DNA from 2 places in the Paraburkholderia sp. SUR17 genome. Region 2 is predicted to be linked to the other one. Evidence: predicted binding sites of a transcription regulator. Region 2 holds the regulator's gene; the other holds the start of a gene.
The links. The regulator FNR, encoded in region 2, switches genes on or off when oxygen is low (the NO sensors DNR and NnrR bind a similar motif). The targets are predictions, from matches to a motif close to TTGATNNNNATCAA.

Region 1: P2869_RS23805 (TraR/DksA family transcriptional regulator) is a predicted target of FNR. The motif match lies at 3,391-3,404, and genes of this name have one in related genera.

What each region holds. Positions count from the first base shown of each region.
Region 1 is NZ_CP120509.1:1,425,832-1,441,755, reverse strand. It holds gene P2869_RS23820 (MerR family transcriptional regulator) at 1-102, opposite strand, end outside; gene P2869_RS23815 (deoxyribodipyrimidine photo-lyase) at 303-1,853, shown strand; gene P2869_RS23810 (hypothetical protein) at 2,122-2,532, shown strand; gene P2869_RS23805 (TraR/DksA family transcriptional regulator) at 2,801-3,196, opposite strand; gene P2869_RS23800 (HPF/RaiA family ribosome-associated protein) at 3,508-3,837, shown strand; gene P2869_RS23795 (HoxN/HupN/NixA family nickel/cobalt transporter) at 3,981-5,042, opposite strand; gene P2869_RS23790 (Ig-like domain-containing alpha-2-macroglobulin family protein) at 5,378-11,509, shown strand; gene pbpC (penicillin-binding protein 1C) at 11,524-13,929, shown strand; gene P2869_RS23780 (DUF4410 domain-containing protein) at 14,185-15,000, opposite strand; gene P2869_RS31145 (hypothetical protein) at 15,302-15,718, opposite strand.
Region 2 is NZ_CP120509.1:1,630,060-1,645,983, forward strand. It holds gene P2869_RS24635 (PAS domain S-box protein) at 1-241, shown strand, start outside; gene P2869_RS24640 (response regulator transcription factor) at 238-885, shown strand; gene P2869_RS24645 (response regulator transcription factor) at 1,283-1,690, shown strand; gene fnr (fumarate/nitrate reduction transcriptional regulator Fnr) at 1,700-2,506, shown strand; gene P2869_RS24655 (YkgJ family cysteine cluster protein) at 2,741-3,523, opposite strand; gene P2869_RS24660 (AraC family transcriptional regulator) at 3,799-4,356, shown strand; gene P2869_RS24665 (VOC family protein) at 4,353-4,769, shown strand; gene P2869_RS24670 (MFS transporter) at 5,005-6,201, shown strand; gene P2869_RS24675 (tetratricopeptide repeat-containing glycosyltransferase family protein) at 6,379-7,830, shown strand; gene P2869_RS24680 (zinc-dependent alcohol dehydrogenase family protein) at 7,914-8,900, opposite strand; gene P2869_RS24685 (nitroreductase family protein) at 9,078-10,109, shown strand; gene P2869_RS24690 (c-type cytochrome) at 10,370-10,744, shown strand; gene P2869_RS24695 (DUF3564 domain-containing protein) at 10,778-11,146, shown strand; gene P2869_RS24700 (hypothetical protein) at 11,275-11,595, opposite strand; gene P2869_RS24705 (hypothetical protein) at 11,661-11,900, opposite strand; gene P2869_RS24710 (TIGR00730 family Rossman fold protein) at 11,917-12,834, shown strand; gene P2869_RS24715 (AMP-binding protein) at 12,952-15,924, shown strand, end outside.

The sequences.
Region 1 (15,924 bases), 200 kb from region 2:
CGCCGCTTCGCCGCTGCGGTAGCGGTGCCCGCTTTCCGTTGGGCTCACGCGTTCCTTATTGCCACGGGATGTGGCCGCCGCCGGCTTGGCCTTTGTCTTCATGCGGTCTCCTGATTCCTGGAGGACATGGGTGGGCTTCGAGCCCGTGGGAAGGGATGATAGCGCACGAGCCTCCTTTGAAACGAATTCTCGTGACATTGCAAGACTTAATCCCGTATCTTCCGATTCACTCCGATTGATATACCCTACACTCGTCACGCAATCGGATAAACTGTCACACATCTTCACCGCCCCACCCGCCGATGCCGTCCCGCTCGCCTCGCCCTTCGCAACCGCCCGTTGTCGTCTGGTTTCGCGACGATCAGCGTCTCGCGGACCATCCCGCGCTGGAATACGCCGCGGCGAGCGGCCACCCCGTTGTCTGCGTCTATGTCTACGATCCGGAGCCGCACGATGCGCGTCCGCCAGGCGGCGCCGTGCGCTGGTGGCTGCACGAATCGCTGCGCGAACTCGATGCCGCACTGGCAGCGCGCGGTGGCGGACTGACCGTGCTGTACGGCCCCGAACAGGAGGTCATCGAAACGTTCGTCGCGCAGACCGGCGCGGCCAAGGTGTGCTGGAACCGCCGCTATTCAGCCGCGCAGCGAAAGACGGACGCCGCCATCAAGTCGGCGCTGAAAGCGCGCGGCATCGAGGTGTTCACCTTCAACGGACACCTGCTGCGCGAGCCATGGACCGTCACCACCCGCGGCGGTCAACCGTTCCAGGTATTCGGGGCGTACTGGCGCGCGGCGCGGCACGACTATGCGCCGGAGTTGCCCCGCCCAGCCCCAGGGCGTATCGACTTTTTTCGCGTGCCGGAGCACGTCACCTCGCGCGTGAAGGCGCTCCCGGACCTGAAACTTCAGCCGTGCGCGCCGGATTGGGCAGGCGGATTGCGCGAGACCTGGCAATGCGGCGAAGAAGCGGGACAGCGCCGGCTCCAGCAATTTCTCGCCGACACGCTCGCCGGTTACGCCATCGGCCGCGACACGCCGGGCGCGCAGGCCACGAGCCGGCTGTCGCCGTATCTTCGCTTCGGCAATCTCTCGGTGCGGCAGGTGTGGTACGCGGCGCTGGAGGCCAGTCGCGCCGGCCCTCGAGCAGATCGTCAGGCAGGGGCAGACGCGTGCCGCGCAGCCCCGCCTATTGCGGCAAGCCTCGACAAGTTTCTCGACGAGCTGGGCTGGCGCGAGTTTTCGTACCACCTGCTCTACCATTTCGCGCCGCTCGATCGCGTGAACTTCCGACGTCAGTTCGATGCCATGCCGTGGCGCGACGACCCTGAATCGCTGGATGCCTGGCAGCGCGGCACGACCGGCTATCCGCTCGTCGATGCCGGCATGCGCGAGCTGTGGCACACGGGCTGGATGCACAACCGCGTGCGCATGGTGGCGGCGTCGTTTCTCGTCAAGCACCTGCTCATGGACTGGCGGGCGGGCGAAGCCTGGTTCTGGGACACGCTCGTGGACGCCGACGAAGCCAGCAACCCCGCGAGCTGGCAATGGGTCGCGGGCACCGGCGCCGACGCCGCGCCGTACTTCCGGATTTTCAATCCCGTCCTGCAGGGGCAGAAGTTCGATCCCGAAGGCGACTACGTGCGGCGCTGGGTGCCGGAACTGGCGCGGTTACCCGATGCATCGATCCACGCACCGTGGCGCGCGCAGCCGGCGCAACTAGAGGCCGCGTCGGTGCGGCTCGGCGAGAGCTATCCGTGGCCGATGGTCGATCATCAGCATGCACGCACGCGAGCACTCCAAGCGCTCCACGCCCTGCAGCGGTCGCGCGGCGAACAGGCGGACAGTGCGGCATAGGCGGAGGCATTCCGCTACGCCATCGACGATCGGTGATCGGAACAGATCGCGGCGGGTAGACCGGTCCGTACCCCGTTAGCTTCGAACGTCCCCCCGTGTCGATTCCTCTATCCCTCGCGCGCCTCTTTCAAGCGGCCTCGCACAAGCCTGCAGCCCCGCCGCGCAGCGCCCGGCCACTTCGTCGCGGCACGGGCCTTGCGGACTCTCTGCATGCATGTCCTCGATTGGGACGCGCAATTCGTCTATGACTTTCGGGAGGAATTCGATCATGAAGACTTCAGTGAAGAGAATGCTCGCATCGATCGCGGTGGCCACGTTCGCGGGCGGCGCATTCGCTCAGGCGGGCGGTGGTGCCGGCGCAGGCGGCGCCGGCAGCGCGGGCGCGGGTGGCGGTGGCTCAGGTGGTAGCGCAGGGGTGGGCGCGGGCGGCGGCACGACCGGCGGTGCGGGCGGCGTGGCTACACCGGGCACGTCGCCGGGTGCGGGGACGATGGGCCGCTCAGGCACCAGCCCGACCGACAGCGGCTACGGCTCGCCGGGCGTGACCGGCACGGGCGGCGGCATGGGCACGGGAACCGGGGCCACACCACCGAACCATTCCCGCATGGGCCGCTCGAACAGCGACAACTATGGCGGCGAGAGCAACGATATGAATAGCCCGAACCAGAGCGGTCAGTAGCAACGTGGCAGCATGGCGGCGGGCTGCGCGGGCGCCGTGGCGTCTGTGCGGCCCGCCCCTGTCGCGGGGCCCTGCAACGCAGGCCGTGTAGTTTCTTCGTCCATGCGTTCATTCCGGCAGGCCGCTCGATGCCAACTTCGATTGCCCGCTTCGCAACGCCCCCACGCGAAAGGTGATGTGTCGGCGCATCGAGCACCGGGCGGTCGCCGTGTTGGTTCAAACGCTCGCTTCACCAGGTCGGCTCACCGGCCGGTCTCAAAAGCCGGTCTCAAAAACCGCGCGTCACCTGCGGCCCGAAGGTCTTTTCGTGCACGGCCTGGCAGTGCGCGCATCGCGTGGCTGTCGGGCAGGCAAGAAGCCGCTCCTCACCCACCGGCTCGCCACAGCCGCTGCACGTGCCATAGCTGCCGTCGTCCATGCGCGCCAGCGCCGCCTTGATTTCGCGAAGCTCCGCCAGATGCAGGTCGATCACCGCGTGGTCGATGTCGGCGAACAGATCCGCTGAGGACTCGTCGCCCTCGTCGGGCGCGCTGCCGGCCATGTCCGCGTAGGGTTCGTCCGCGCGATGCGCCTCGCGCGACCCGATATCCGCGCGAACCGTTCGCTCGCGCTCCACCAGCAACGTGCGCAGGGTTTCCATCTGGCGTGGGTCCAATGCGGTCATGATTCGCTCCTCGTTGTCACGCGCGCTGTCGTGCGCGTCGTCATCGTCATCGTCATCGTCATGCAAATAGGCTGTCGGGGTGGCCCGCCCATGTGATCCGGATCATTGCGTCCGGACCAGCAACACAGCCACGACCGCGGACAACCGCCCGGACCACCCTTTCCGTAACCCTATCGGCACGGTTCTTCGAGGAATTGACGCACGTCAATCCGGCCGCGGCGGCGGCGGTTAGCGTATCGGTCACGCACGCTGCGACTGACGTCGACGGTCGAGCGGCGACCAGCAACGACAACCTTCGAGTGACCGAAACAATGAAACTACCTTTGGACATTTCGTTTCAGGGCGTGGACCGCTCCGATGCCGTGGAAGACGCCGTGACCCGGCATGCCGAAAAGCTCGACGGCATCTATCCGGACATCATGCGCTGCCGCGTCAGTTTGATCCTGGAGGAGAAGCACAAGAGCCAGGGCAAACAGTTCAACGTGCGCATCGACCTCACGATTCCGGGCCGCGAACTCGTCTCGAACAACGAGCGCAACGAAGACATCTACGTCGCGTTGCGCGACGCGTTCAAGGACATCACGCGCATGCTCGAAGACGCCGTGCGCAAGCAGCGCGACGAAAGCCGGCAACAGCCGTAGGCTGCCGCCTTCCCGCCGTATTTCCCTCGCCGGGCGTCCCCCATCTGGCGTCGCTCATGTGGCATCGCTCATCTGGCATCACCCGGCAACATCTGGCAACACCCGGCACGAGCGGAGGTCTGGCATGACCGCCCCGCTCGGGCTCACCCCGCTACCTTCACCTCGATCTCGTCGTAGCGCTTCACGCGGTACACGAGCGCCGACACCAGCCAGCACAGCACGAACAGGCCGATCACGAAGTAGCCGACAAGGCCGAAGTTTTCGGAGGCCAGCGCGAGCGTGTCCCAGAACGGCCCCTTGAGCGCGAGCTTGTCGGCGGCCAGCGCGAGCACCTCCACGCCGCCAATCGCCACCGCCACCACCACCGAAACGAACGTCACCGTCAGGTTGTAGTAGAGCTTGCGGATAGGCCGCACGAACGCCCAGCGATAGGCGCCCGTCATGAGGATGCCGTCGGTCGTATCGACCAGCGACATGCCCGCCGTGAAAAGCACCGGCATGACCATGACCGACCAGAACGAGAGACCGTCCGAGGCCTGGGCCGCGGAGATACCGAAGAGCGCGACCTCCGTGGCGGTATCGAAGCCGAGCCCGAACAAGAATCCGATGGGATACAGATGCCAGCTGCGCGACGCGAGCCCGAAGAGCGGCCGGAAGATACGCGCCAGCAAGCCACGCTGCGCGAGCAGCAGGTCGAGATCCTCCTCCACCAGCACCCCACCGCGCCGCACCGCGCGAAACGTGCGATACACCGACTTGAGAATCGCGAAATTGGCCGCCGCGAGCAGAAACAGAAACGACGCCGACACCACCGTCGAAATCATGCCGCCCACGGCCCTGAACTGCGGAAACTGCGCGGCGATGCGTGTGGTCGCGCAGGCCACGGCCACCGACATCAGCACCACCACGGTGGAATGCCCCAGTGAAAAGAACAGCCCCACGCACAGCGGATTGCGACGTGCGCCGACGAGCTTGCGCGTCACGTTGTCGATAGCGGCGATGTGGTCCGCGTCCACGGCGTGGCGCAAGCCGAACGTGTAGGCGAGCAGCGCGGTGCCGAGCAGCACCGGTTTGTCGTGAAACACCGCGAAGGCCCAGCCCCAGGCGGCAACATTGAACGCGAGCAGGAAGGCGTAGATGCCGGCCACGCGGCGGCGCGACGTGGCGGGTTCATCGTTGAACAACTGGAACGCTCGTTCGAGCACGGCAACTCCCTGCGGTTGGAATTCAAGGCGGCATAAGCGTGCGGCGGTACGTGGCGCTTGACGGTGATACAACGGCGACACAATGGCGGCACAACGGAAACACTCACGGCGAGCGCCGCATGGGTTGCAGCGAGACCCGGCAAACTCGCGGGCGAGTGTACGGGCCGCCTTCCTGGACCGTCAAGCAATGGAAAGAATTGGCCAACGGAATGGCTTTGGCCGGCGCCTTCGCGTGCGCATCGACACGCGCCGATATGCGTACTGGAAGCGTCTCTTTCGTCAGTTAGAATCGGCCCGTCATTCCGAAAGAAAAATGAAACCTGGGAGCGCGACGCATGCGACGCGGCACGAACAAACTCAAACAACCTGCCTTCTGGGCCACCGCGACCGCTGCGACCATCGTGGCGCTGGGTCTTCTCGGCGCCACGACGTGGCGGGCCGATGCGGCGCGCATCACGCACGTGTCGCCGCAGGGCACCGTGGCGCAGGTCAGGCAGATCGTCGTCAAGTTCGACGAAGCGATGGTGCCGTTCGGCGCGCCCGACCTCGCGGCACCGGCCGCCGTGAAATGCAACGACGCCTCCGCGAGCGCGGGCCAGTCGCGCTGGATCGACGAGCGCACCTGGGCCTGGGACTTCTCCGCTGACCTGCCGCCTGGCGTCGCCTGTTCCGTGGACCTGAAGGACGGGCTGAAGTCGTCGGCGGGCAACGCGCTCACGGGCCCACGGCACTACGCGTTTCAGACAGGCGGTCCGTTCGTGCAGGACGTCGAGCCCTCCGGCGACGAGATCGAAGAAAACCAGGCCTTCGTGCTGAAGCTCAACGGACCGGCAACGGATGCCTCGGTTAAGCAGCACGTGTGGTGCGAGTCGAGCGGACTCGGCAACCGCATTCCCGTCACCAATGTGGACGCCGCCACGCGCACGGCGCTTTTGAAGCGCTTCCGTCTGCAAAAGGAAGCCGCGCGCGTGCTCACGCTGCAATGCCAGCAGGCCCTGCCTTCGGGCACGAAGGCGCAACTGGTCTACGGCAAGGGCGTGGCGAGCCCGAGCGGCATTGGCAACGACGTGGAACGCCGCTTCGACTTCAAGGTGCGCGAACCCTTCGCCGCGAGCTTCAGTTGCGAACGCGAAAACGCCAGGGCGCCCTGCACGCCGCTGCGTCCCGTGCGCGTGCAGTTCAACGCGCCTATCGCGCGCAGCGACGCCGAACGCCTCCGCCTCAAGGGACCCGACGGCGATATCAAGCCGACGTTCTCGCCCGACGACAAAGACCCGCAAACCAGCACCGTCGAATTCGCGGCGCCATTGCCCGAACGCGCCCAGTTGAGCGTCGTGCTGCCCGTCGGCCTCAAGGACGCGAGCGGCCGCGCGCTCAGCAATGCCGATCTGTTCCCGCTCAAGACCACGACCGGCCCGCTGCCGCCGCTCGCGAAATTCTCGTCGGGCACGTTCGGCATCATCGAACGCTTTGCCGAGCCCGACATGCCCGCGCTCGTGCCCGTCACGCTGCGCAACGTCGAGGCGGATCTCCACATTGCCGGCCTCAACGCCGGCAACGCGCAGTTCTCGAAGCTGCGCGTGGAAGCCGACAGCGACATTCGCAGCTGGATGCGCAACGTCGAGCGCTTCGACAACTACACGATGACGCGCAAGGAAATTGCCGAGGCGATGCCGAATCTGCTCGATCACAATCCGTATCCCGTGATCGTGAAGCCGCGCGCCGAAGCGGACGGCTCCAGCGAGGACGACCCGAAGAATCCCCGCATCGACGTGCGCTCGCTCTCGCTGCTCACGGGCCGCGCCAACATCGAAACGCTTTCGCTGCCGAAGGCCGATCCCAAGGCGCTGCGTCCGTTCGAAGTGGTGGGCGTGCCGGTGACGAAGCCCGGCTTCTACGTGATCGAACTGGCGTCGCCCGCGCTCGGTGCGTCGCTGCTGGGCAAACAGGCGCCCATGTATGTGCGCACCGCGGTGCTCGTCACGAATCTCGGCGTGCACTTCAAGCAGGGCCGCGAAAACAGCGCGGTGTGGGTGACGACGCTCGACAAGGGCCAGCCCGTGCCGAACGCCGATGTCCACGTGAGCGATTGCAACGGCGACGAAGTGGCTTCCGGCAAGACCAATGCACAGGGCGTGCTGATGATCGCCGGGCCGCTCGCGCCACGCGCCGAATGCGGCAACGACGCCTTTGGCGGCTTCTTCGTCTCGGCGCGCATCGACGACCCGAAGACGGGCCACGACATGGCATTCGTGCGTTCGGACTGGAACCGCGGCATCGAGTCGTGGCGCTTCAACGTGCCCACCGACACGAGCCTCGATCAGACCGTGCGCGCCCATACCGTGTTCGATCGCACGCTGCTGCGCGCGGGCGAAACGGTGTCGATGAAGCACCTGATCCGCGTCGAAACGATGCACGGCCTCGCCTTCCCGCAGACCTACCCGACGCGCGTCACCATCCGTCATACGGGCAGCGGCCAGACCTGGCACCTGCCGCTCAAATGGGCTGCCGACCACACCGCCGACTCGACCTTCGTTATTCCGGCCGCGGCCAAGCTGGGCGAGTACGAAGTCTCGCTCGACGACGGCAACGTGAATGCCGCATCGGGCGAGGCATCGGACCAGGCATCGAGCAACGCCGACGATAACAACGACAACAACAATGACAGCGGCGAAGGCGACGCCGTGCGCCACAGCTACACGTCGGGCAGCTTCCGCGTCGAGGAATTCCGGTTGCCCGTCTTCAAAGGCACGATCGCCGTGCGCGACGAGAAGGCCCACCCGCTCGTGGCCGCGAAGGAAGCGCCGCTCACGCTGCAGATCGAGTACACCTCGGGCGGCGGCGCGTCGGGCCTGCCCGTGCAGGTCTCCGCGCTCATTAAGAGCACCTCGCCCGCGTTCGCGGACACGTATCCCGACTACAGCTTCGTGCCCTACGTGAAGCGCAACGACAACGCGTCGTCCGACACGAGCGACGACGAAGACAGCGCATCGCAGCAATCCACCGACGACGGCTCGAAGCTCATCGCCGACAAGGAGCCCGTCACGCTGGACCGCAACGGGGCAGGCCGTCTCACGCTGAAGAACCTGCCGGCCGTGGATGCGCCGAAGCGTCTCGCGCTCGAAAGCACCTTCGCGGACCCGAACGGCGAAGTGCAGACCATCAGCGGCAGCGCCACGCTGTGGCCCGCCGCGGTGGTGGCGGGCGTGAAGTCGGGGCAATGGGTGTCGGTGGGCAACACGGTGCCCGTGAAGGCGCTCGCGCTCGACCTGCAAGGCAAGCCGCGCGCGGGCGTGCCGCTCGACGTGCACGGTATCGCGCGCATCACCATCACGTCGCGCAAACGCATGGTGGGCGGCTTCTACGCGTACGACAACCACACCGAAACGAAAGACCTCGGCACGCTGTGCAGCGGCAAGAGCGATGACCACGGCCTGCTCGCCTGCGACGCGAAGCTCAAGGAAGCGGGCAACGTCGACCTCGTCGTGACGGCAAAAGACGGCGACGGCAATGCGTCCACCGCGACCACTTCCGTGTGGGTCACGCGCGAGGAAGACCTCTGGTTCGGCGGCGAGAACACCGACCGCATCGACGTGCTGCCCGAAAAGACCGCCTACGAGCCCGGCGAAACCGCACGCTTCCAGGTGCGCATGCCGTTCCGCTTCGCGACGGCGCTCGTCGCCGTGGAACGCGAAGGCGTGATCGAAACGCACGTCGTGAAGCTGGACGGCAAAGACCCCACCATCGACCTCAAGGTGAACGAGGCGTGGGGGCCGAACGTGTACGTCTCCGTGCTCGCGCTGCGCGGGCGCATTCACGAGGTGCCGTGGTACTCGTTCTTCACGTGGGGCTGGAAGGCCCCCATCGAATGGGCCCGGGCGTTCTGGTACGAAGGGCGCCAGTACGAGGCGCCCACGCCGCTCGTGGACCTCTCCAAACCCGCGTATCGCTACGGCCTTGCGGAGATCAAGGTAGGCACGGCCGCGCATCGCCTGGCCGTCACCGTCACGCCCGATGCGAAGACCTACACCGTGCGCGGCAAGGCCCACGTCAAGCTGCGCGTGCAGATGCCGGGCGGCAAGCCCGCGCCCGCGGGCACGCAGATCGCCGTGGCCGCCGTGGACGAAGCCCTGCTCGAACTCATGCCGAACGACAGCTGGGACGTGCTCGACGCCATGCTCCAGCGGCGCTCCTACGGCGTGGAGACGTCGACGGCACAGATGGAGATCGTCGGGCGCCGGCACTTCGGACGCAAGGCCGTGCCCGCGGGCGGTGGCGGCGGACACGGCGCCACGCGCGAACTGTTCGACACGCTGCTGCTCTGGAACCCGCGCGTGACGCTGGACGCGAACGGCGAGGCGTCGCTCGTCGTGCCGCTCAACGACTCGCTCACGAGCTTTCGCATCGTCGCCATCGCCGCGGTGGGCGACGGCACGTTCGGCACGGGCAGCGTTTCGATTCGCAGCACGCAGGACCTGCAACTGATCTCGGGCCTGCCGCCGCTCGTGCGCGAAGGCGATCAGTTCCGCGCGCAATTCACCGTGCGCAACACGACGGCGCGCGCGATGAAGGTGGTGGTTACGCCGAACGTGCCAGGCCTCACACTCGCGCCGCAAACGGTCGACGTCGCCGCCGACTCCGCGCGCGAAGTAGCGTGGACCGTCACGCCGCCCGACGGTTTGTCCGAAGCGTCGCCCGCCGCGCTCGCCTGGAACGTGGCCGCCGCCGAACAGGGCGGACCGCACGCCAGCGATGCGCTGAAGGTCACGCAGCGCGTTACGGCGGCCGTGCCCGTCACCGTGCAGCAGGCCACACTCACGCAGGTGGACGGCTCGTTCTCGCTGCCCGTGGCCGCGCCGCCGAATGCGACCACCACGCAGGCCGGCGTGCCGCGCGGCGGCATCGCGGTCTCGTTGCAGCCGAAGCTCTCCGAAGGGCTGCCGGGCGTGCGCCGCTGGTTCGAGCGCTATCCGTACAGTTGCATCGAGCAGCAGACTTCGCGTGCGCTGGGCCTGAACGACGTGGCGCAGTGGCAGGCCGTGGTGGCGCGCATGCCGGTGTATCTGGACCGCGACGGTCTGGCGAACTACTTCCCGCCCTCGGACGACAGCGGCAACACGGGCAGCACCGCGCTCACGGCGTACCTGCTCTCGGTCACGGACGAAGCCGCGAAGCTCGACCCGCGCTTCGCCCTGCCCGACGACCTGCGTGCCAGGATGGAGAGCGGTCTCGCCGCCTTCGTGGAAGGCCGCCTCGAGCGCAAGTTCTGGGCGCCGCGCAAGGACCTGGACCTGCGCAAGCTCGCCGCCATCGAGGCGCTTTCGCGTCACGGTGCCGCGCGTGCCAGCATGCTCGATTCGATCGAGGTCGCACCGAACCAGTGGCCCACCTCCGCGGTGCTCGACTACTACGCGATCCTCTCGCGCGTGAAGGACATCCCGCAACGCGACGACAAGCTCGCGCAGACCGAGCAGATCATCCGCGCCCGCCTTACGTATCAGGGCACGCGCCTCACCTTCTCCACCGCGGACGGCGACGACCTCTGGTGGCTCATGACGGGCACCGAAACGAACGCGGCGCGCACGGCGCTCACGTTCGTCGATGCACCGGGGTGGAAGGACGAGATGCCGCGCCTCGTCGCGGGCCTGCTCGGCATGCAGAAGAACGGCGCGTGGCAGACCACGACGGCGAACCTGTGGGGTCTGCTCGCCGTGCAGCGTTTCTCGCGCGCCTTCGAAAGCGTGCCCGTGACCGGCCAGACGCGGCTTCAACTGGGCGCGACCACGAAGACGATCGCGTGGAGCCAGCCGGCATCGGCGGCGGCGAATTTCGCGTCCGCTACGGCGATCACGAAGACCGCGAACACGCGCAGCGTGTTGCTGCCGTGGCCGGCCGAGGCGCGCGGCGCGCCCGCCACAGCGCCCGGCGCGCTTTCGTTGACGCTCACGCAGGACGGCACCGGCAAGCCGTGGGCCACCATCGAAAGCCTCGCGGCGGTGGCGCTCAAGGCGCCGTTCGCCGCGGGCTATCGCATCACGAAGACGGTGACGGCGGTGGACCCCGCGGTGAAGGGCATGGCCAGAGGGACGTACACGCGCGGCGACATCGTGCGCGTGCACCTCGACATCGATGCCCAGACCGACATGACCTGGGTGGTCGTCAACGATCCGGTGCCCGCGGGCGCGACCCTTCTCGGCTCCGGCCTCGGCCGCGATTCGGAGGCCGCCACGCAGGGCGAACGGCAACAGGGCGACGCGTGGCCGGCATTCGTGGAGCGCGGCTTCGACGGTTATCGCGCCTACTACGATTACCTGCCGAAGGGGAAATTCTCCGTGGAATACACCATGCGGCTCAACAACGTCGGCACGTTCGGACTGCCGCCCACGCGCGTCGAGGCGCTCTACGCGCCCTCGACGTTCGGGGTGCTGCCGAATGCGTCGGTGGTCGTGCGGCCGGTGGCGCAGTGAAGGGGAAACGCGCGATGGGCGACGGGCGGGCAGTGGCGCGGCGCCTTGCCCACGCCACCCTCTGCGCGCTGCTCGCCGTTGCCGCGCCGCTCGCGCACGCCCTGCCCTCGTTCAACGACGTGCGCGCGCAGTGGCGCAGTTCGGACTGGCTGCTGCTCGCACGCGACGGCACGCCGCTGCAACGCACGCGCATCGACAAGACCGAGCGGCGCGGCGACTGGGTCGCGCTCGCGGACGTCTCGCCGGCGCTGCGCGAAGCGATCGTCGTTTCCGAAGACAAGCGCTTTTACGAGCACAGCGGCGTCGACTGGCACGGCGCCGCCGCCGCGGCCTGGGCGAATCTCTGGAACACGCGCACGCGCGGCGCGTCCACCGTGACGATGCAGCTCACGGGCCTGCTCGGCGACGACCCCCAGCATTCCGGGCAGCGGTCCGTCGCGCAGAAGGCGGGGCAGGCGGTGAGCGCGCTGTGGCTCGAACGCAGCTGGCGCAAGGACCAGATTCTCGAGGCGTATCTGAATCTCGTGCCGTTTCGCGGCGAGACGATCGGGCTCTCGGCGCTTTCGCTCACGCTGTTCGGCAAGGCGCCCTCGGGCCTCGACGAGCGCGAGGCCGCCGTGGCCGCTGCCTTGATCCGCGCGCCCAACGCGCCCTACGCCCGCGTGAGCGCGCGGGCCTGCCGGATTCTGCGCGACATGAAGGCGCCCGAACGCTGCGCGAATCTGGCGAGCTTCGTGCAGCTCGCGTTCGCGCGGCCCGCACCCGCCGTGCTCGCCGTTTCGCCCGAAGCCGACACGCTCGCGCCGCATTTCGCGCGGCGCATCGCGGCCGAAACGCGTCCGGCGGCCGGGGCACGCATCACGACGACGCTCGACGCCCGCCTTCAGCGCTTCGCCTCGGACACGCTCACGCGCACGCTCGTCGAACTCAACGCGCCGGCGCATCGGCGCAACGTGCACGACGGCGCCGTGGTCGTGCTCGACAACGCGACGGGCGACGTGCTGGCGTGGGTGGGTTCGTCGGGCGGGCTCTCGGGCGCGCGCGACGTGGACGCCGTGCTCGCGAGCCGCCAGGCCGGCTCCACGCTCAAGCCTTTCCTCTATGCCAAAGCCATCGACGAACGGCGCCTCACCACGGCCTCGCTGCTCGACGACGCGCCGCTCGACCTCGCCGCGGGCGGCGGGCTCTACATTCCGCAGAACTACGACAAGGACTTCAAGGGCTGGGTGAGCGTGCGCACGGCGCTCGGGTCGTCGCTGAACGTGCCCGCCGTGCGCACGCTCGTGATGGTCACGCCGCACCGCTTCGCCACCACGCTCACGGCGCTCGGCCTGCCGCTCACGCAGAGCGGCGACTACTACGGCTATTCGCTCGCGCTCGGCAGCGCGGACATCACGCTGCTTTCGCTCGCCAACGCGTATCGCGCGCTGGCCAACGGCGGCGTGGCGTCGCCCACGTATGACCTGCCGCGTCATCCCACTGTGCCGTACGCGACGGCGCCCGCCACGCCGCGACGCGTGTTCAGCGCGGGCGCGAGCTACATCGTGACCACGGTGCTCGCGGACAACAACGCACGCACCCGCACCTTCGGTTTCGACAGCCCGCTCGCCACGCGCTTCTTCTCGGCCGTGAAAACGGGCACGAGCAAGGACATGCGCGACAACTGGACGGTGGGCTTCACCTCGCGCTACACGATCGGCGTGTGGGTAGGCAATGCGGACGGCGAACCGATGTGGGACGTCTCCGGCGTGACGGGCGCAGCGCCCATCTGGGCCGCCGTGGCCGGCTACCTGCACCGTCACGTGCCGAGCGACGCGCCGCGCATGCCCGCGGGCGTCGTGGAGACGCGCATCGCGTTCGAGCAGAACGTGGAGCCCGCGCGCAACGAGTGGTTCCTGAGCGGCACGCAAACGCCGGTAGTGGGACTTGCAGCGGATGCGGCGGGCGCGCCGGCTGGAGCGCGTGGAACGTCGTCGGCTGGCGCGGCGCGAGGGGTGCATGCAGCGCAGTCGGTGCAATCGGCGCAATCGGCGCAACCAGGAAAGGGCGCGCCGCGCATCGGCTCGCCCACGGATGGCACGCTCTTCGCGCTCGACCCGGACATTCCCGCCACGCGCCAGCGCATCGTCTTCGAGCGCGAGAGCGGGTCGTCCTCGCGCAGCGCGTGGCGGCTCGACGGCAAGCCGCTCGGCCACGACGACCGCGTGACCTGGTTGCCGTGGCCGGGGCGGCACGTGCTGGAACTCGTGGATGCGAGCGGCACGAGCGTCGACGCCGTGCACTTCGAAGTGCGCGGCGCAACGGCGCGGCCGGGTTATGCCGCGGGCAATCGTGCAACGGGCAAGGCAGGCGCGCGTGCGACGGCGCCGGGTTCGGGCGGTGGGCAAAACCCGGCGCGCTCGGGTTCGCCCGGCGCGTAGCAAATGGGGTGGCCACCATCCGCGACAGGCGCGGGGAGGACGGCGAATCGTGCCGGGTCTGTATCGGCCGCTGTCACGAACGATGCGGACGGTCAACGCCGCGCCGTGGGAACCCAAACCCGAGCCTTGAGCGGCAATCCGTATATCCCGCGCGATCGCATGGCGAATCGTGCCGCGCCTGTATCGGCGACCGTCACGATGCGGACGGTTGATCCCAAGCGCTGAGCGCTAAACCGAATGAGCATCGCCCCGCGTTCAGTCCGCCTGCGCCACAGGCTGCGCCTGGGTGCCCTGCACCACCGGCGCCGCATTCGCGTTCTTGCCCTTCACACCAACCGCCGCCACGACCTGCTTCGCGATCGAATCGGCCAGCCGTTTCGCTTCGGCTTCGAACGTGTCGTGCTTCGCTTCGGAGACTGCGTGCAGCCCGCCGCTCGTCGCCACCGACGTCGCCAGGCTCCCCGCCGCCGCGCCCACGCCGCCCATGGCGACCATGCCCGGCGCCTTGCCGCTGTCCGCAGTGGCATCGAAGCGCTGCAACGGCGACAGCACGCCGCCTCGCGGCTGATACAGCAGTTGCACCGACGCCTCCACCTCGCTCTTGCCCGCGCCAAAGCCGATCAGCATGCGGCGGCTGCGCCGGCCGGCATCGAGCGTGTCGAGGCTGCCTTCGATCACGAGCACGCTCTTGCCGGGCGGCGTCGAAAGCGTCGAGGGCGGCACCGACGCGAGCACGGCATCGAGCCCCTTCGCCCGCAACTGCCGCACGAGTTCGCTCGCCACCTGGCCGCGCACCGCGAGCGCCTCGTTGTATTGCTGCTGCACCGCGGACGTCCCGCTGAACGACGCCTTCAACTGCCGGCTCAGGCTGTTGTCGAACTGGACGGTCGCCGTGGCCTCGTCGAACGGGTAGACGTAGATCACGTCGGGCCGCACGGGTGCGGGCGCGGCATAGGCCTGCACGCCGCTGATGCCCGAGGCGCAGCCGCCGAACGCGAGACACGCGGCCACGAGCGTCGCACTCGCCCAACGCCGCGCGCGGCGCACGGCCCATCCTGATGAAAATGACATCGGCATCTCGTTCCACCTGCCCTCGTTCACGCTGAAATAGCCGGCCCGTTCCCGTCGAAGGCGAAAGACAGGGAGAGGCCGGTGCGACTACCGTGACGGCGACGCCGGCGAGGCGCGCCGTGGTTCACGCGGTGGTTCAATCGTGCATCGCGGACTGACAGCTGTACATCGCGTACTGCCAGTTGTTCGTCGCGTGCCGCTATCTGTGCACCACGTACTGCCAGCTGTACACGCGCGTACCGCCAGTTGCGCATCACGCCAGTTGTTCACTGCGTGCCGCCCCTGGCGCACCGCGTACCGCTCAGGCCCAGTGCGGCGGAATCCACACGCCGCCCACCCAGTGGCCCGGTACCCAGACGGCGGGTCGAACCGCGGGCGCCACGTAGACGGTGGTCGGCGCGACGCCATAGGCGGTCTTCGCGGGAGCCGGCGCCATCACCAGCGGCGCCGGCGGAACGTAGGTGACCACCGGTGCCGGCGCCGCGTAGACGACGGGCGGAGGCGCCACGATGACAGGCGCGGCCACGACCGCGGTGCCGCGCAGCACCCACGTCGCGGCGCAAGCCGAGACGCTCGTCATGGCGAGCACGCCGGCCGTCGCCGCGAATGCAAGCTGACGCGAGAGGTGGTACGAGACGCGCGTCGTCCGTATCGCCGGATTCGAGGTCTGCGCCTTGCCTGCTAAACCGATACGGTTGATGAGAGATGAGAAGTTCACGGAACGTCCTTCAGTGTGTAGGCCGCGTGTCGAACGCGAAGATCGGCACGATCAACTCGATCGGCAAGCGCTGGAAACGCGGCGGGTTGCGGATGGCTGCCAATGTAGAAGAACGCTCGCGCGGAGTCTGTTGGAAATTCATGTCGTGCGGTTTCACGGCTTTTTTTGAGCCGCGTTTTTGAGGTGCGCTTTTTAAGGCATATTCC
Region 2 (15,924 bases):
GAGCGATAACGGACGCGGCAGCCACCCTGCCGGCGCAGACGGCGCCAACGCCCCGGGCAGTACCCACTTTGCGAATGGGACGAACGGTCGCGCCGGCAAGTCGTTCGGTATCATCGGCATTCGCGAGCGCGCCCATATGCTGGGCGGCTCGGTTGCGATCGACACGGCCGACGGCAAGGGCTTCGCCCTCACCGTCACCTTCCCTCGCGAGGCCGTGCAACAGGAAGAGACACTTTCATGATCAAGGTACTGATCGCCGACGACCATACGCTGGTACGCGACGGGCTGCGCCATATCCTGCAGAACGCCAGCGGCTTCGAGGTGGCCGGCGAAGCGTGGGACGGCGCGACGACGATTGCGCTCACACGCTCCACCGAAGCGCAGGTGCTCGTGCTCGACCTTTCCATGCCGGGGCGCAACGGCGTCGAACTGATCCGGCAGATCAAGGACGAGAAACCGAATCTGCGCATTCTCGTGCTCACCATGCATGCCGAGCAGCAATACGCGGTGCGTGCGTTCAAGGCGGGTGCGTCGGGCTATCTCACGAAGGAAAGTGCCAGCACGGAGCTTGTTTCCGCGGTGACGAAGGTGGCCGCGGGCGGTGTCTACGTGAGCCTCGCCATGGCCGAGCGCTTCGCGCAGAGCCTCAACGAGCCCGCGGACACGCTGCCGCACCAGCGCCTCTCCGACCGCGAGTTCGACGTGTTCCGCCGCATCGCGGCGGGCCAGAGCATCTCCGAAATCGCGCAGGAGCTATGCGTGAGCGCGAAGACCGTGAGCACCTATAAAACGCGCATTCTCGAAAAGATGCAGATGCCGCACGAAGCCGCGCTGGTGCGCTATGCGATGCGGCACAAGCTGTTCGACGACAACGACGAAGTCTGACGAAAACCGCAAGGCGCGAAGGTATGCCCTGCGTCGTCGCTTTGCGTTCTGCTGCCCACTCTCCTGCCGTTGCGCGGGCAACCTGTTCCGGTTCGTTTCACGCTCGCCTGCGCAACGCTCCTCAAGGCGCTCATAAAAGCGCTGATTAAAAGACCGACTAGAAAGACCGACTAAAAAGATCGACCAAAGCGCTGATGAATCGCGCATGAAGCGCAGTAAAGCGCGAGCCAGCCGAACGGCGGCATATCGCCGCATTCAAGGCCTCACAGGGCACACCGGCCGCCCGGCAAACACCCCGCCCGCTGTAGGAATCGACCTACACGCATTCCTTCCGCCCTACTGAAAGTTCAACCGTCGCCGATTTAAATTCCGTGAATCGCAGACCATACTTGCACCCATGAAATCAGAACGGTCCGCCAAGCTGAAAGTCTTCCTCGCGGAAGACTCGGTACCGGTGAGACGAAGAATCTCGCTCTCGCTCGGCAGGATCGACGGAGTGTGCGTGGTGGGAGAAGCGGAAGACGTATCCGCCGCGCTCGAAGGAATTGCAACATCCTGCCCGGATCTCGTGATCGCCGATCTACGGCTCGCGCAAGGCAACGGCCTCCAACTGATTGAAGCCGTTACCGCAGCGAACCAGCCTGTGGTCACGATGATGTTGACGAATCACGCAGGTCCGGCATTTCGCGAAGCAAGCCTCGCGGCGGGAGCGCAGTACTTCTTCGACAAGACAGCCGAATTCGAAGAAGCCCGCAGCGCCGTTGAAGCAATTGCCCGCACGCATCGCACGCGTGCTGTCGCCTAGGAGATTGACATGTATTCGAGTACCGCCTGCGACGTAGCTGTTTCGTCTGGCTCGCCCCACACCGGCTATCAGACGTACCCGATTGCCCCTGTCGACGCACCGGCCGATACGCGTGCCGACACCGCCAAGCGCGCCGTGACGCGCTGCTCCACCTGCTCGATGCGCGCCATCTGCCTGCCGCCCAGCCTGACCACGGCGGAGCTCGAACGGCTCGACTCGATCATCTGCACCACGCGCAACGTGCGCCGCGGCGAAGCGCTGTATCGCGGCAACGATGCGTTCCAGAGCATCTACGCGGTGCGCGTCGGTTCGTTCAAGACCGTGGTGATTCATCGCGATGGCCGCGAGCAGGTCACGGGCTTCCAGATTGCCGGCGATGCGATGGGCCTCGACGGTGTCTACGCGGGCCGCCACAGCTGCGACGCCGTCGCGCTGGAAGACAGCCAGGTCTGCATCATTCCCTTCGGCCTGCTCGAAGTGGTGTGCCGCGAAGTGAAGTCGATGCAGCATCACGTGCACCAGATGATGAGCGGCGAGATCGTCCGCGAGTCGGGCCTCATGATGCTGCTGGGCACGATGAGCGCGGAGCAACGCCTCGCCACGTTCCTGCTGAATCTGTCGAGCCGCTTCAAGTCGCGTGGCTACTCGGCCTCCGAATTCCACCTGCGCATGACGCGCGAAGAAATTGGCTGCTACCTGGGCATGAAGCTCGAAACGGTCAGCCGGATGTTCTCGAAGTTCCAGCGCGAGAAGCTCGTCGATACGCACGGCAAGCAGATCCGCATCACGAATATGGAAGGACTGGCCCGCGTGTGAGCGTTGCACGCGGCAGTACGCAGCATGTCTGTTGGCCGCGCATGACAGTGCGGCCAATGTTGAGGACGTAAGGTTAGCCGGATGGTTCCGGCGAATGAGTGGGTGCAAGTGCCTCGAAAGAGGTGTGTGCTTTGACGGCGCAGCAATGCGCCGTCTTTTTTTTGGGCTGTTTGATTTTGTCGGCCGCGATTTGCGCGATGCGCCGTATCGCCGGCCACCATCACCCCCGCCCAATCACTCGCCGCTTGCCGCGTGAAACCCGAGGTATTCGTGCAGGTCGGGCAAGGCGTCCGGTGCGCGTGCCTCTGCATCGACGGAAGCCAACGTGTCACGTGTGCTGCGACGGTTCGAAATCAAGATCCACGATGCCGGGTTCGCATCTTCGCCAACGACTTCGTCCTCGCGCATTGCCGCAGCGATTGCATTCGCCATCGGCTCGCGCCCCGGCGCGATCACCACAAAGCCCTCGTTCGCCAACGCCGCCGTGCGCACGCCCAGCACGTCGCAGAGTTTGCGTTTGGCTCCGACGTCGTGGATATCGGCCTCGCGGAAAGCCTCGATAGTCGCCACGAGCGACGGGTCCGCATAACGCCCCGCCACTTCGAGCACGGGATGACGTTCATCCCATGCCTCGGGCGGACACAGTTTGGCGGCCGGCTGAAGCTCGATGAACGGATTGATCTCCGCCGGATAAATGCGACACACGCGCGGCCGGCGATCGTACGCACCGCAGCGCAGGTCGGCTTGCAAATGCGGGCACGGCCCGTCGAACGCGGCCACGACGGTCACGATTACGCGTAACGGCAGCGTGCCGCTCATCGCCGGGAAGGAACGCCTGAACTTGTAGGCCGCGAGGCGATCGTCGGCGGCCGGCTCGACGGGCCACGGAATCGCGTCGCAGAGCAACTGCGTTTCTCCGCCGTCGCGCAGCCAGCCCGCCGCTTCGGCAAGGCTCAACGGAAGACGCAGATCCCGGCAGCAGCGGCCGCACATCGTGCAGGAGAAATGTGAGGGCATGGCGGTCCAATTCGGGAATGACAGGCGGGCAGGGCTCTGGCGCGAAGCGTACTACGTGTGGCGGGATCGCGCTGCCGGCAGGACAAGGCCGGGCAAAACGCCAGACTGCTGCCATTCGGCTGGGGCTGATCTGGGGACAACTGGTGCTGTCTGGTGCCGCGCAGCATAGGGCCTGAGGCCCGGCCAGCTTCGGCGGCCCCTGCCACCTTCACTCCTGCCACACGATGCAGCCTAAACTACGGCATCCCGCCAGCCCACTCACTGTCCGAAGACGCATGCCCGCCCGATCAGACCGTCGTGCCGCCTCGCCTGCTTTGTGTCCTGCTTCGGCAACCGACGGCGCCCTCGAAGACCCCGCCCTGCTCCGCCGCCTGCTGCGCGCCAAAGACCGCATGGACGCCGCCTCGCACGAGGCCTGGCCCGTCGGGCGTCTTGCGCAGGTCAGCGGCGTCTCCGAGGCCCACTTCGCGCGCTCGTTCAAGCGTGCCTTCGGCGTGCCGCCGCACCGCTATCTGCTCACGCGTCGCATCGAGCAGGCCATCGCCCTGCTGCGCGACACCGAACTGAGCGTCACCGAGATCGCCTTCGCCACGGGCTGGGAGAGCCTCGGCACGTTCGGACGCGTGTTTCGCGATGTCACGGGCCAAAGCCCCGGCACCCTGCGCGCCGCGACACGCACGGAGCCGGCCAGCACGCGCGAACTGGAGCGCATCCCCGCCTGCGTGCTGAAGGCCGCGCAGCGTCCCGACCTCACCATCGCAGTTTTGGAGAAGCGCCGCCGCGCGGCCGGCGCTACATTCGCGCCATCTACCCAGGAGGAGGAGGCGTCATGAATCAGGGCATCAACGTGGTGGGCCTTTACGTCGACAACCAGGACGAAGCGCTCGCGTTCTACGTCGACAAACTCGGCTTTCGCGTGCATACGGACGTAAGCAACGGCCCGTACCGCTGGCTCACGGTGCAGCACCCTGACCAGCCGTCGTTCCAGCTGGGTCTGTTTCTGCCTGGGCCGCCCATCCACGACGCCGCCACCGCGCAAACCTTGCTCGCCATGGTGGCCAAGGGCGCCATGCCGCCGCTCGTGCTTTCCGTCGACGACTGCCGGGCCAGCTACACGCAACTCAAAGCCCGCGGCGTGGAGTTCACCCAGGAACCGGTGGACCGCTTCGGCAGCGTGGACGCCGGCTTTCGCGACCCCGCCGGCAACGGCTGGAAGATAATTCAGGCGGCAAAAAGCACCGTCTGAGCGCGGGCCGTGCCGATGTGGCCCGCAGTGCCGGGCCGGGCCGGGCCGGGCCGGGCCGGACCAGGCCACGCCACGCCGCGTGGCGCTGCGCCAAGCCAGGCGCCAGGCCCCGCCGGGCCATGCCGGGCCATACCGCCCGCCCACGGGGCCATACCGCGCCAGCTACAGGCCTGACGCGCCGCGGCGGAACAGGCCTTGCTGCCTTCGTCGGGGTATCTACACCGCGGAGGACGCCATGCACGCACGCCTCTCGCAGCCCGCGGCGCTGACCGGTCACGCATCGCTCGTCGCGGCCGCCGTGCTGCTCGGCACGCTCTATGCCGGCAGTACCCTCGTCACGCCGCTCTACCCGCTTTATCAGCGCGCGTTCGGCTTGTCCGACCTGACCATCACGCTCGTCTATGCGACGTATGTGGTGGGCAATCTGGGCGCGCTGCTCGCAATGGGACGCGTGTCCGACCAGGCCGGCCGGCGGCCCGTGAGCCTGCTGGTGCTCGCCGTGGGCGGCACGAGTGCGCTGCTGTTCCTGCTGGCCATCCATCCCGCGCTGCTTTTCATCGCGCGGGCCGCGAGCGGCCTCGCCATCGGCGTGGGCGCGGCGACGGCAACCGCGTGGATCGCCGACCTGCACTCGGCCAAAGACAAGGCGCCAGCGAGCCGGCTCGCCGCAGCCGTCAACCTGGCCGGTCTCGCCGGTGGCGTGGCGGTGGCGGGCCTGCTCGCGCAATTCGCGCCGTGGCCGCTGCGCACCGTCTACGGGGTCTACCTGCTGATCCTGTTCGTGACCGCCGCGCTCACCCTGCGCACGCGCGAGACCGTCGAGCACTCGACGCACGCCAGCCAGCCGCTGTCTTTCAGGCCCCGTATCGGCGTGCCTGGGCAAGCGCGCGCCGCGTTCGTGGCACCCGCTGTCACGGCGTTCGCCACCTTCGCGCTGCTCGGCTTCTACGCCGCGCTGCTGCCCAACCTGCTCGCGAACAGCATGCACGTGCATAGCCCCGCACTCAGCGGCGCCGTGGTGGCCGAACTGTTTGCAGTGGGCGCGGCCACAGTCGTCCTGACGCCCACGCTCACGGCCCGTGCCACGATGTTCGCCGGCTTGTGGCTGCTCCCGCCGAGCCTCGCGCTGCTGCTGTGGGCGCAGGTGGCCGGATCGATCGCGGTGCTGATCGGGGCGACCGCCCTATGCGGGATCGCCTCCGCCTACGGATTTCGCGGCAGCCTCCAGGAGGTCAACCGCATCGCGCCGCCGGAGCATCGCGCTGAACTGCTGTCGGCGTATCTGTTGTGCTGCTATAGCGGCAATTCGCTGCCGGCGGTGGGCGTGGCGGTGCTGTCGAGGTACGTAGGACACCTCTGGGCGGACGGGATTTTTGCGGCGGTTTCGGTGGGGCTGGTCGGGGTGGCGTTGGGGGTGGGCAGGCGCAGGTGAGACGAGGCGCGGTTCGTGTGTCGGCCTGATGGCGAAACTGCGTAGAATCCCGATCCATCACGTTCGACGCACACAACGAGACCATCGATGGACCCCGCACAATCGAATCTGCCCTTGGGCGCCGACCGATACCAGACGGCGGTCTCGCTTTATTCGAGCGGCAACGTAGCCGCGGCGTTGAGCGCACTCGAACCGGTGCTCGAAGCGGGCGTGCCCGATGGCGCTGAGCGGGCGCAAGCGTTGAATCTGGCCGCGGCTTGCGCATTGCATCTGGATCACAAGCTCGATGCCGAACGCTATTGGCGGATGGCGATCGAAGCCGACCCGCACTGCGCTCAAGCGCATTACAACCTGGGCGTGCTGCTGCATGGTCTCGATCGATCTGCCGAGGCGCAGACGTGCTACCGCGCGGCGCTGGCGGTGCGCCCCGACTACCTCGAGGCGCACCACAATCTGTGTGCCTTGCTGAAGACGTGCGGCCGCTTGCCGGATGCCGAGGCCGCCTGCCGCCAGGCACTTTCGCTGTTTCCCGATCATCCGGTTCTGCTTCACAGTCTCGGGACGGTGCTCGTCGAACTAGAGCGCTTGCAGGAAGCGGAAGCCACCTACCGGAAAGCGCTCGCAATCGACCCCCACTACGCCGATGCCCGGTGCAAGCTCGGCGCGCTGCTGTTGAGCCTCGGCCGGTTCGAAGAAGGCTGGCCGCTATTCGAAGCCCGCTACGACGCCGCTTTGACGGACCGGACCGCGGCGCCGCCCGGCGTTGCCTACGCGCAATGGCAGGGGCAATCGCTGCAAGGCAAGGCCGTGCTCGTCTGGCAGGAACAGGGCTTCGGCGACATGATCCAGTTCGGGCGCTATCTGTCGTTGCTGAAAGCGCGCGGCGCGGCGTGGATCACGCTCGCCTGCGCGCCGGCGCTGCACCGGTTGTTCCGCAGCCTGCCGGGGATCGACGCAGTGGTCGATGGCCATTCCGATCTTGCGCGCGCCCCGTACGACTACTGGACGTTGCCGCTCAGCATCGCGCATCTTGCCGGCACCACGCTCGGGTCCATTCCCCCCGCCGCGTACCTGCAGCCGGATGCGGCGCTCGTCGAGACATGGCGGGCTCGGGTGGCGCCGCTGAAGGGACTCAAAATCGGCCTCGTCTGGAAAGGCCATGCCGGTCACGGCAATGATCGCAACCGGTCCCTGCCCTCGCTCGAAACGTTGCGGCCGTTGCTGAACGTGCCGGGCGTCAGCTTCGTGAGTTTGCAGAAAGGCCAAGGGGAAGCCGAGGTGAGCGCGCTCGAGGGCCGCCCCTTCGTGCTCGATGCCGCACCGGACATCACCGATTTCGCCGATAGTGCGGCGCTCATCGCGCAGCTCGATCTGGTGATCAGCGTAGACACCGCGGTCGCGCATCTTGCCGGTTCGTTGGGCAAGCCGTGCTGGGTCATGCTTCCGGCGCTGGGGCTCGACTGGCGATGGGTGCGCGGGCGAACGGATTCGCCCTGGTATCCGGGAACGATGCGCTTGTTCAGGCAAGCGGAGCCGGGACAGTGGACACCCGTGGTCGAACAGATCGCCGCGGCATGCCTGGATGCTGCCGCGGGGTATGCGGCGGCGTCCCATCCCCAGGGCGTTTGACTGCAAGTTCAGGGCGGTCCCCGGCCCATCGAGCTTGCCGCGGCTATCGAGTTTTTAAGCGAAGCAGGCCGCGCCTGCCACGCTCACCTCATCACCAACACCGCCGCCCCCGAAACGCGCCCCGCTCTCAAATCGTCCAGCGCCTGGTTCGCGTCCGTTAGCGCGTACGGCGTTGTCTCGATGGCGAGCGGCACTGCGCCGGCAATGCGCATGAAGGCCTGGCCGTCTTCGCGCGTGAGATTCGCCACCGACACCACACGCCGCTCGCCCCACAGGAACGCGTAGGGAAACGAGGGGATGTCGCTCATATGGATGCCGCCGCAGACCACCGTGCCGCCCTTCACCACCGCTTGCAACGCGAGCGGGACGAGTGCGCCCACGGGCGCGAAGATCAGCGCGGCGTCGAGCGGCGCGGGCGGCGTCTCCTCGCTGCCACCCGTCCATACGGCCCCCAGACGCTGCGCGAGCCCCTGGGCGGCAGCGTCGCCGCTGCGCGTGAACGCATAGACTTCGCGGCCTTGATGGCGCACCACCTGCGCAACGATGTGCGCCGCCGCGCCGAAGCCGTAGATGCCGATACGTTGCGCGTCGCCCGCCATGCTCAACGTGCGATAGCCGATCAGTCCCGCGCAGAGAAGCGGCGCGGCTTCGACGTCGCTGTAGCGCTCGGGCAGATGGAAACAGTAGCGGCTGTCGGCGACGGTGCGCTCGGCATAGCCGCCGTCGAGCGTATAGCCCGTGAAGCGCGGATCGTCGCAGAGGTTCTCGCGGTGCGCGAGGCAATAGCGGCAATGTCCGCAGGTATGCCCAACCCACGGCACGCCCACGCGGTCGCCCACGGCGAAGCCCGTTACGCCCTCGCCCAACGCGGCCACGGTGCCCACGATTTCGTGGCCAGGAATGACGGGCCGTTTCGGTTCGGTGAGCTCGCCATCGACAACGTGCAGGTCGGTACGGCACACGCCGCACGCGTGGATGTCGATCAGCAGTTGCCCGGCTTCGGGCACCGGGTCGGGCAACGACATTTCCTTGAGATACGGTCCTGAGCCGTCGAATACCATCGCGCGCACGCTGTCTCTCCTTCGCTGACCTGCATCAACTCCGCCCCCACCGCGCGCTGCGACGATAAATCGAATGGCGGCGCGGTGCCTGCGTGCATGCGGCGGCTTCGCATTCCGCTCGTTGCACTCATTGCGAAGATTCCGCACGTTCCGCTCATCTTCCGTATCAGCCGAGGGAGGCCGCAGATGGACCATGTTACGCGTTCCGCCGCGTGGGATGTCGACGAACAACGGCTCGCACCGTCCGCCGGCGTCGAAGAAAAGTTGCGCTTCGCGCTCCAGTACGCAGTGCTCGCGCCGTCGAGCCACAACACGCAGCCCTGGCGCTTCATCGTGGACCGCGACGCGGTGACGCTATGCGCCGACCGCCTGCGCGCGCTGCCCGTCGTGGATCCCTTCGACCGCGAACTCATCATCAGTTGCGGCGCGGCGCTCTTCAATCTGCGCGTGGCGCTGCAGCACTTCGGCCTCGCTTACGCGATCACGGTGTTTCCGTCGCATGCCGACCCCGACGTGCTGGCCCACGTGCGCATCGTGCCCGGCGGCCATCGCGATGCCTCGCTCGAGGCGCTCTTTCCCGCCATCGTGCGACGCATGACGACGCGCGCCGCGTTCGCCGACGAACCGGTCCCGCCCGCCGCGCAGCGCCGTTTGATCGAAGCCGGCGCGGCCGAGGGTGCGGACGTCGCGTGCATCGACGCCCCCGCGGAGCGCGAGCGCATTGCCGAACTCATCGCCGATGCCGACCGCGTTCAGTTCGCGGACGCGCGCTTTCGCCGCGAACTGGCGAGCTGGGTGCATCCGCGCCGCAGCGACGACGGCATGCCGGCCTATGCGGCGGGCGTGCCCGCGCTGCTCGACGTCGCGGCGCCGCTCTTGACCTCGGTGATTCGCACCTTCGACGTGGGCGGCGGCATGGCCGCGGCGCATCACCGGCTCGTGGAAGGCTCGCCGCTCCTCGTGGCCCTCTCCACCGGCGCCGACAACGCCGAAGCGTGGCTCGCCACGGGCCAGGCGCTCGAACGCCTGCTGCTGACCGCGGTCCACGAGGGCTACACCGCGTCGTATCTGAACCAGCCCATCGAAACGCCGGAGCTGCGCGAGCGGCTGCGGGCGGCGCTCGGCACGACGTCCACGCCGCAGCTGTTGCTGCGCATCGGCCGCGGCCCCGATGCCATGCACGCACCGCGGCGGCCGCTTGCCGACGTGGTGTCGTGAGGGCATCGCGCAACGTCGCGGCTTGCCGGCTCAATGTCGGCTCAATGTCGGATCAAGGCCGGCTCGATGTCAGGTTGAGGCCGGCGCCAGGCCGCTTCAGGGCAACTTCAGGGCACTTTCAAGGCACCTTCAGGGCACCTTCGGGCCGGCTCCAACGCGCGCCTTCGCCGCGCCACAACCGCCTTGACGCGCATCAATGACTGAACCGGCGTCCCTTTTAGACTGGATCCGGAATCGAGCGTCATTGAGGAGCATGAGACATGAAGGCCACATACAAGAACATGAGCGCTTGCGCGGCGTTGCTCGCGGGCTTTGCAGGTCTGGCAGGGCTTGCCGGCAGCGGCGCGGCGCACGCGCAGCAAACGAAGCGGATGGCCGAACCCACTGAGCTGGTCGATCAGCAGCACTGCATGTTCTGCCATACGTCGGACTCGCCGTTTCTCGCGCCTTCGTTTCATCAGATCGCCGAACGCTATCGCAAGGTGCCCGACGCCACCGTGATGCTCGAACAGAAGCTGCGCCTGGGCGGCCGCGCCCATTGGGGCGACACGCCGATGCCGTTGCCGCCCGAGCGCGGCGGTCCGCTTTCGCCCGAGGACGCCCATACGCTGATCCAATGGGTCATGACGCAGTAGGCGCACTGCACGCCCACCACTGGAGAGAACGCCATGCGCATCACCATCCATCTCGACACGTTCGACAGCACCGATCCCGCGGTCTACGCGATCCTCTGGCTCGACAACGAGGCGCGCAAGTGGTCGCGCGAAGGGCACGCCGGCATGCATCTTCCCGAGTGGGGGAACCTGGCCACGACAGACGGCACGACGCGCATCGCAGACCCTGCGACAGAGCGCGTGCTCTGCGAACTCGAAGGGCTCGATCTGGGCGCGGCGAATGGTCCGTTCGAAGGTGAAACCGGGCGCGTGCTGTGGCACCGGCATTCGCACCACCCGGCCGTGAGCGGCCACTGGCACGTGCAATGCGTCGACGAGATGAAGACAGCGCCGGAAAGCGGCCTGTTCGCAGGGCCGGTCTGACTGCCGCTATCTTTCGCCTCCTGTCGTTACGCCTGTCGTTAGTCCTGTTGTTACATCAAGCGGCGAATCGGATGGAGAGGGGCTAACCGCCCCTTCGCGTTGCCGCTCTGTCGCGCGCCGCCGCGGCGCTACCGCTTCCCCGACTCCAACTCCAACTGCTCCAGTTGCTTCTCGGCTTCGTCGAAAGCCTGCCTGACCGCCGTATTGGGATCGTCGCTCGTGCAATGACGCACGGGCTTCAGTTCGTGAGAAGGCGTGATCAGATCGAGCCGCGCGTCGTAGCGTGGATGATCGCGATCGCCGTTCGAACGCATGAGTTCGATGGCGAGGTGGCAGCCCGCAAGCCCGCTCGCAAAGCGAAACAGGCGCACGAGCTGGGCACCGGCCTCTGCTTCTATCTGTGCCGATCCAGCAAAGCCGAGATAGACGATCTGCATGCCGATTCCCATGGTTACCTCCCGCCATTCGATGCGGCGCTCTGTTGCTGCTCATGAGGGCTGCTCATGAAGACTGCTCATGAAGGCCGTTCAAGCATTGGATCGAACGGTTGAGCGTTGTAGACATCATTGCCGCTCACGCGCTTTTCCCGTTGATATGTGTCAAGCAGGCGAATGCGCGCAGGGAACGTCCGCAGCGCCATGCGTGCGCGCAGCACGCGCGCCCACGTGCATGCGGTGAGCCCTTGACGACGATCAATCGCGCGCAACGGATGCCTCGTATCGTGGAATTCGCCGCCGGCATCGGCGCCGGCCACGAACCTTGAAAAGCTCATGTTGAAGAAGCGCCTTAGTTCAGCGCCCGCTGCGTCCAACCGGCGTGCGACGAGTGCAGTAGATGCCCACGCGCTGCCGCTCGGGCTGCCGGCGCGCGTGCGCCGGCTCGTGACGAGCCCCACGTATCTGCAAGCCGACGAAGACGCCGCCTTCCTGCAAAGCCCCGAAATGTGCGGCGTGCGGTTGCAGCTCGACTACTGGAAGACCGAGCAGCGGCTCCAACAGCAGGCCATCGAGCACACGGTCGTGGTGTACGGCAGCACGCGCATTGCGGCGCCCGCCGTCGCGCGGCGCCGGCTTGCCGAGGCGCGCGCGGCGGCGTCGGCGCAACCGGACGACGCCGAACAGGCGCGCGCCGTGAAAGTCGCCGAGCGCCTGCTCGCGCGCAGCCACTACTACGACGTGGCGCGCGAACTGGGCGAACTCGTGGGCAGCACCGCGGGCAGTTCGGTGCTACCCAAGCTCGCCATCATCACGGGCGGCGGGCCCGGCATCATGGAAGCCGCCAATCGCGGGGCCTTCGAGCAGCACGCGCCCAGCATCGGCCTCAACATCTCGCTGCCGAGGGAGCAATACCCCAACCCCTACGTCACGCCGGATCTGTGCTTTCGCTTCCACTACTTCGCGATCCGCAAGCTGCATCTGCTCGAGCGCGCGAAGGCGGGCGTCTTTTTCCCCGGCGGCTACGGCACCTGCGACGAACTCTTCGAAGTGCTCACGCTGCTGCAGACCGGCAAGATCCAGCCGCTGCCCGTCGTGCTCGTGGGCGAGGCGTACTGGCGTAACGTCGTCAACTTCGACTTCCTCGTGGACGAAGGCATGATCTCGGAGGCCGACACGAAGCTGTTCGTCTTCTGCGAAACAGCCGCCGACATCTGGGCCGCCATCATGCGCTGGCACGAGGCGGCAACGTGAAGCGGCGGCACGAACAGGCGGCATATAGCGGCCACATGAAGCGACTGCATGAAGGGGTGCGCGCGCATGGTCCACGTGACTTGCCCATGCGAGCGCCAACACCACAAGGAGGCTGCGATGGACGAGGTCCCGGCTCCATCACGACAATCGCCCGGCGCGGCGACTGAAGCACCGCGGCGCTCACCTCAGCTTGCACCGCAGTTCTCACAGCTAGCCGACGTAATCGACCAGCTTGCCGGCGAACTGCGCGGCGAAGCTCACGTGCGAGGCCGCATTCGCCTCGATACGCAGTTCGAACGCGACCTCGGCTTCGACAGCCTCGCGCGCGCCGAACTGCTCACGCGCATCGAACAGGCCTTCAATACGCCGCTGCCGGTGGAGACGTTCGCGTCGGCGCTCACGCCTGCCGACGTGCTGCGTGCCCTGCAAGCGATGACGGCAGCCACAGCAACAACCGCAGCACAGAACGCCGCCACGCAGGCAACACCCGCTGAACCGCATATCGTCGCCGTTGCACCCGCCACGCCGCAGATCACCCCGGCAAAGCCCGCTCTCGACGAACCCGCCGACGCCCTCACCCTCACCGCCGCCCTCGCCTGGCACGCCGGGCGTCACCCCGAGCGCACGCACCTGATCGTGCTCGAAGACGGCCTCACGGAAACGCCACTTACCTACGGCGAACTCGACCGCCGGGCGCGCGACATGGCAGGCGGCCTGCGCGCGCTCGGCGTCGACCCCGGCGACACCGTTGCGCTGATGCTCGCCACCGGTTGCGACTACTTCGTCTCGTTCATGGCCGTGCTGATGTGCGGCGCGATTCCCGTGCCTGTCTATCCGCCCGCGAGCCTCGCGCAGATCGAAGAGCATGTGCGGCGGCACGCCGCGATCCTCGCCAACGCCCGGGTCAAGGTGTTGATCGCATTCGAAGAGGTCGCCACCGTCGCACGGCTGCTGCGCATTCGCGTAGCAACGCTTCAGCACGTCGTCACGCCCGCGCAGATCGTGCCGCGGCCATTCGAAGCGCCGGCCGCCGCCTCGCCCGACGACATCGCGCTGCTCCAGTACACCTCCGGCAGCACGGGCGACCCGAAGGGCGTCGTGCTCACGCACGCGAACCTGCTCGCCAACCTCCGCGCCATGGGCACGCGCATGCGCGTGGACGCCGACGACGTGCTCGTGAGCTGGTTGCCGCTCTATCACGACATGGGACTGATCGGCGCGTGGATGGCGCCGCTCTACTACGGCCTGCCGTTCATCGTGACCTCGCCGCTCACGTTCCTCGCGCGGCCTCAGCGATGGCTCGCGATGATTGCGCGCTATCGCGGCACGATCACCGCCGCACCGAACTTCGCCTACGAGCGCTGCGCGCATCAACTGCCCGAGCGCGATCTGGAAGGGCTCGACCTCTCGTCGCTGCGCTATGCATTCTGCGGCGCGGAGCCCGTGAGTCCGGCCACCATGCGCGCCTTCGCCGAGCGTCTCGCTCCATTCGGGTTGCGCGAGACCACCATCACGCCCGTCTACGGACTCGCCGAAAACACCCTCGGCCTGACCTTCCCGCAGCCGGGGCGCGGCTTGAGTGTGGACCGGATCGAGCGCGAGCCGCTCAACGCTCGGGGCATCGCGGTGCCCTCCCGCTCCGCAGATGCGAATGCGCTCGAACTCGTGAGCTGCGGCACGGTGCTTGACGGAACGGCATTGCGCATCGTCGGCGACGACGGGCTCGAACTGCCCGAGCGGCGCGTAGGGCGCATCGAGTTTCGCGGCACGTCGGCTACGCGCGGCTACTATCGCAACCCGGCGCAGACGGCGCGGCTGATCCGCGACGGCTGGCTCGATACGGGCGACCTCGGCTACCTGGCCCACGCGGAGCTTTTCATCACGGGTCGCGTGAAGGACATGATCATTCGCGGCGGACGCCACTTCTTTCCCTACGAACTGGAAGACGCGATCGGCCGCCTGCCCGGCGTCGTGCCGGGCGGCGTGGCCGTCTGCGGCAGCACGGATACGCGCAGCGGCACCGAACGCGTGGTCATCGTCGTGGAGACCGCAGCGCCTTCGCCTGCCGATACTGCTACGGGAACCGATCACGCCGCGCTGCAGGCCCGGATCAACGCCGCCGCGATCGCGCTATACGGCGCGCCGCCCGAGGAAATCGGCTTCGTCGCGCCGCACAGCATCTTGAAGACGCCGGGCGGCAAGATTCGCCACGCGGCGACGCTGGAATGCTACGAGCGGCACGGCAAACGGCTGCCCGAACACCGCGTGTGGCGGCAACTCGCCGATATCGCCGCAGCCAGCCTCGCGCCGCTCTGGCGTCGCGCGGTGCAACGCGTTGAGCGCACCGCGCGCGGCCTCTACTGCTGGATCGCCTTCGCGCTGCTCGCGCCGCCCGTCTGGTTCGCCATCGCGTTCAGCCGGAACGTGCCGCGCAACTGGCGTATCGCCTCGGGCGCCTGCCGGCTGTTCCTGCGCGTAGCGGGTCTCGATGTGAGCGTTAAGGTGAACGCTGAGGTGAGCGCTGATGTGAACATCAAGGGCGAACCCGAAACCGAACTTCATGCAAGCGGCGCGAAAACCACAGCGGTTCGTCCTATTCTCGCGGCCAATCACGCAAGCTATCTCGATGCCGTGGTGCTGCTCGCCGTGCTGCCCACTGTGTTACCCCCGCCCGTGAACTTCGTGGCCAAACGCGAGTTCGCGACGCGCCCCTTCGCGGGACGCCTGCTGCGCGCGCTCGGCACACGCTTCGTGGAACGGACCGACTACCGGCGCAGCCTCGAAGACGAGGCGAAGCTCGTGGAAAGCGCAACCGCACCGGGGCACGACGCGCTGCTGTTCTTTCCCGAAGGCACCTTCACGCGCGCGGCGGGCTTGCGCGAATTCCATCTGGGCGCGTTTCGCGCCGCGTGCCTCGCGCAGCGGCCCGTGGTGCCCGTCGCGCTCAACGGCATGCGTGCTGCGATGCGCGACGGCGAATGGATTCCGCGCGCCGGGTCCGTCACCGTGACGGTGATGCCGCCCATTTGGCCCGAAGGCCGCGACTTTGCCGCCATGACGCAACTACGCGACAGCACGCGCGCCGCCATT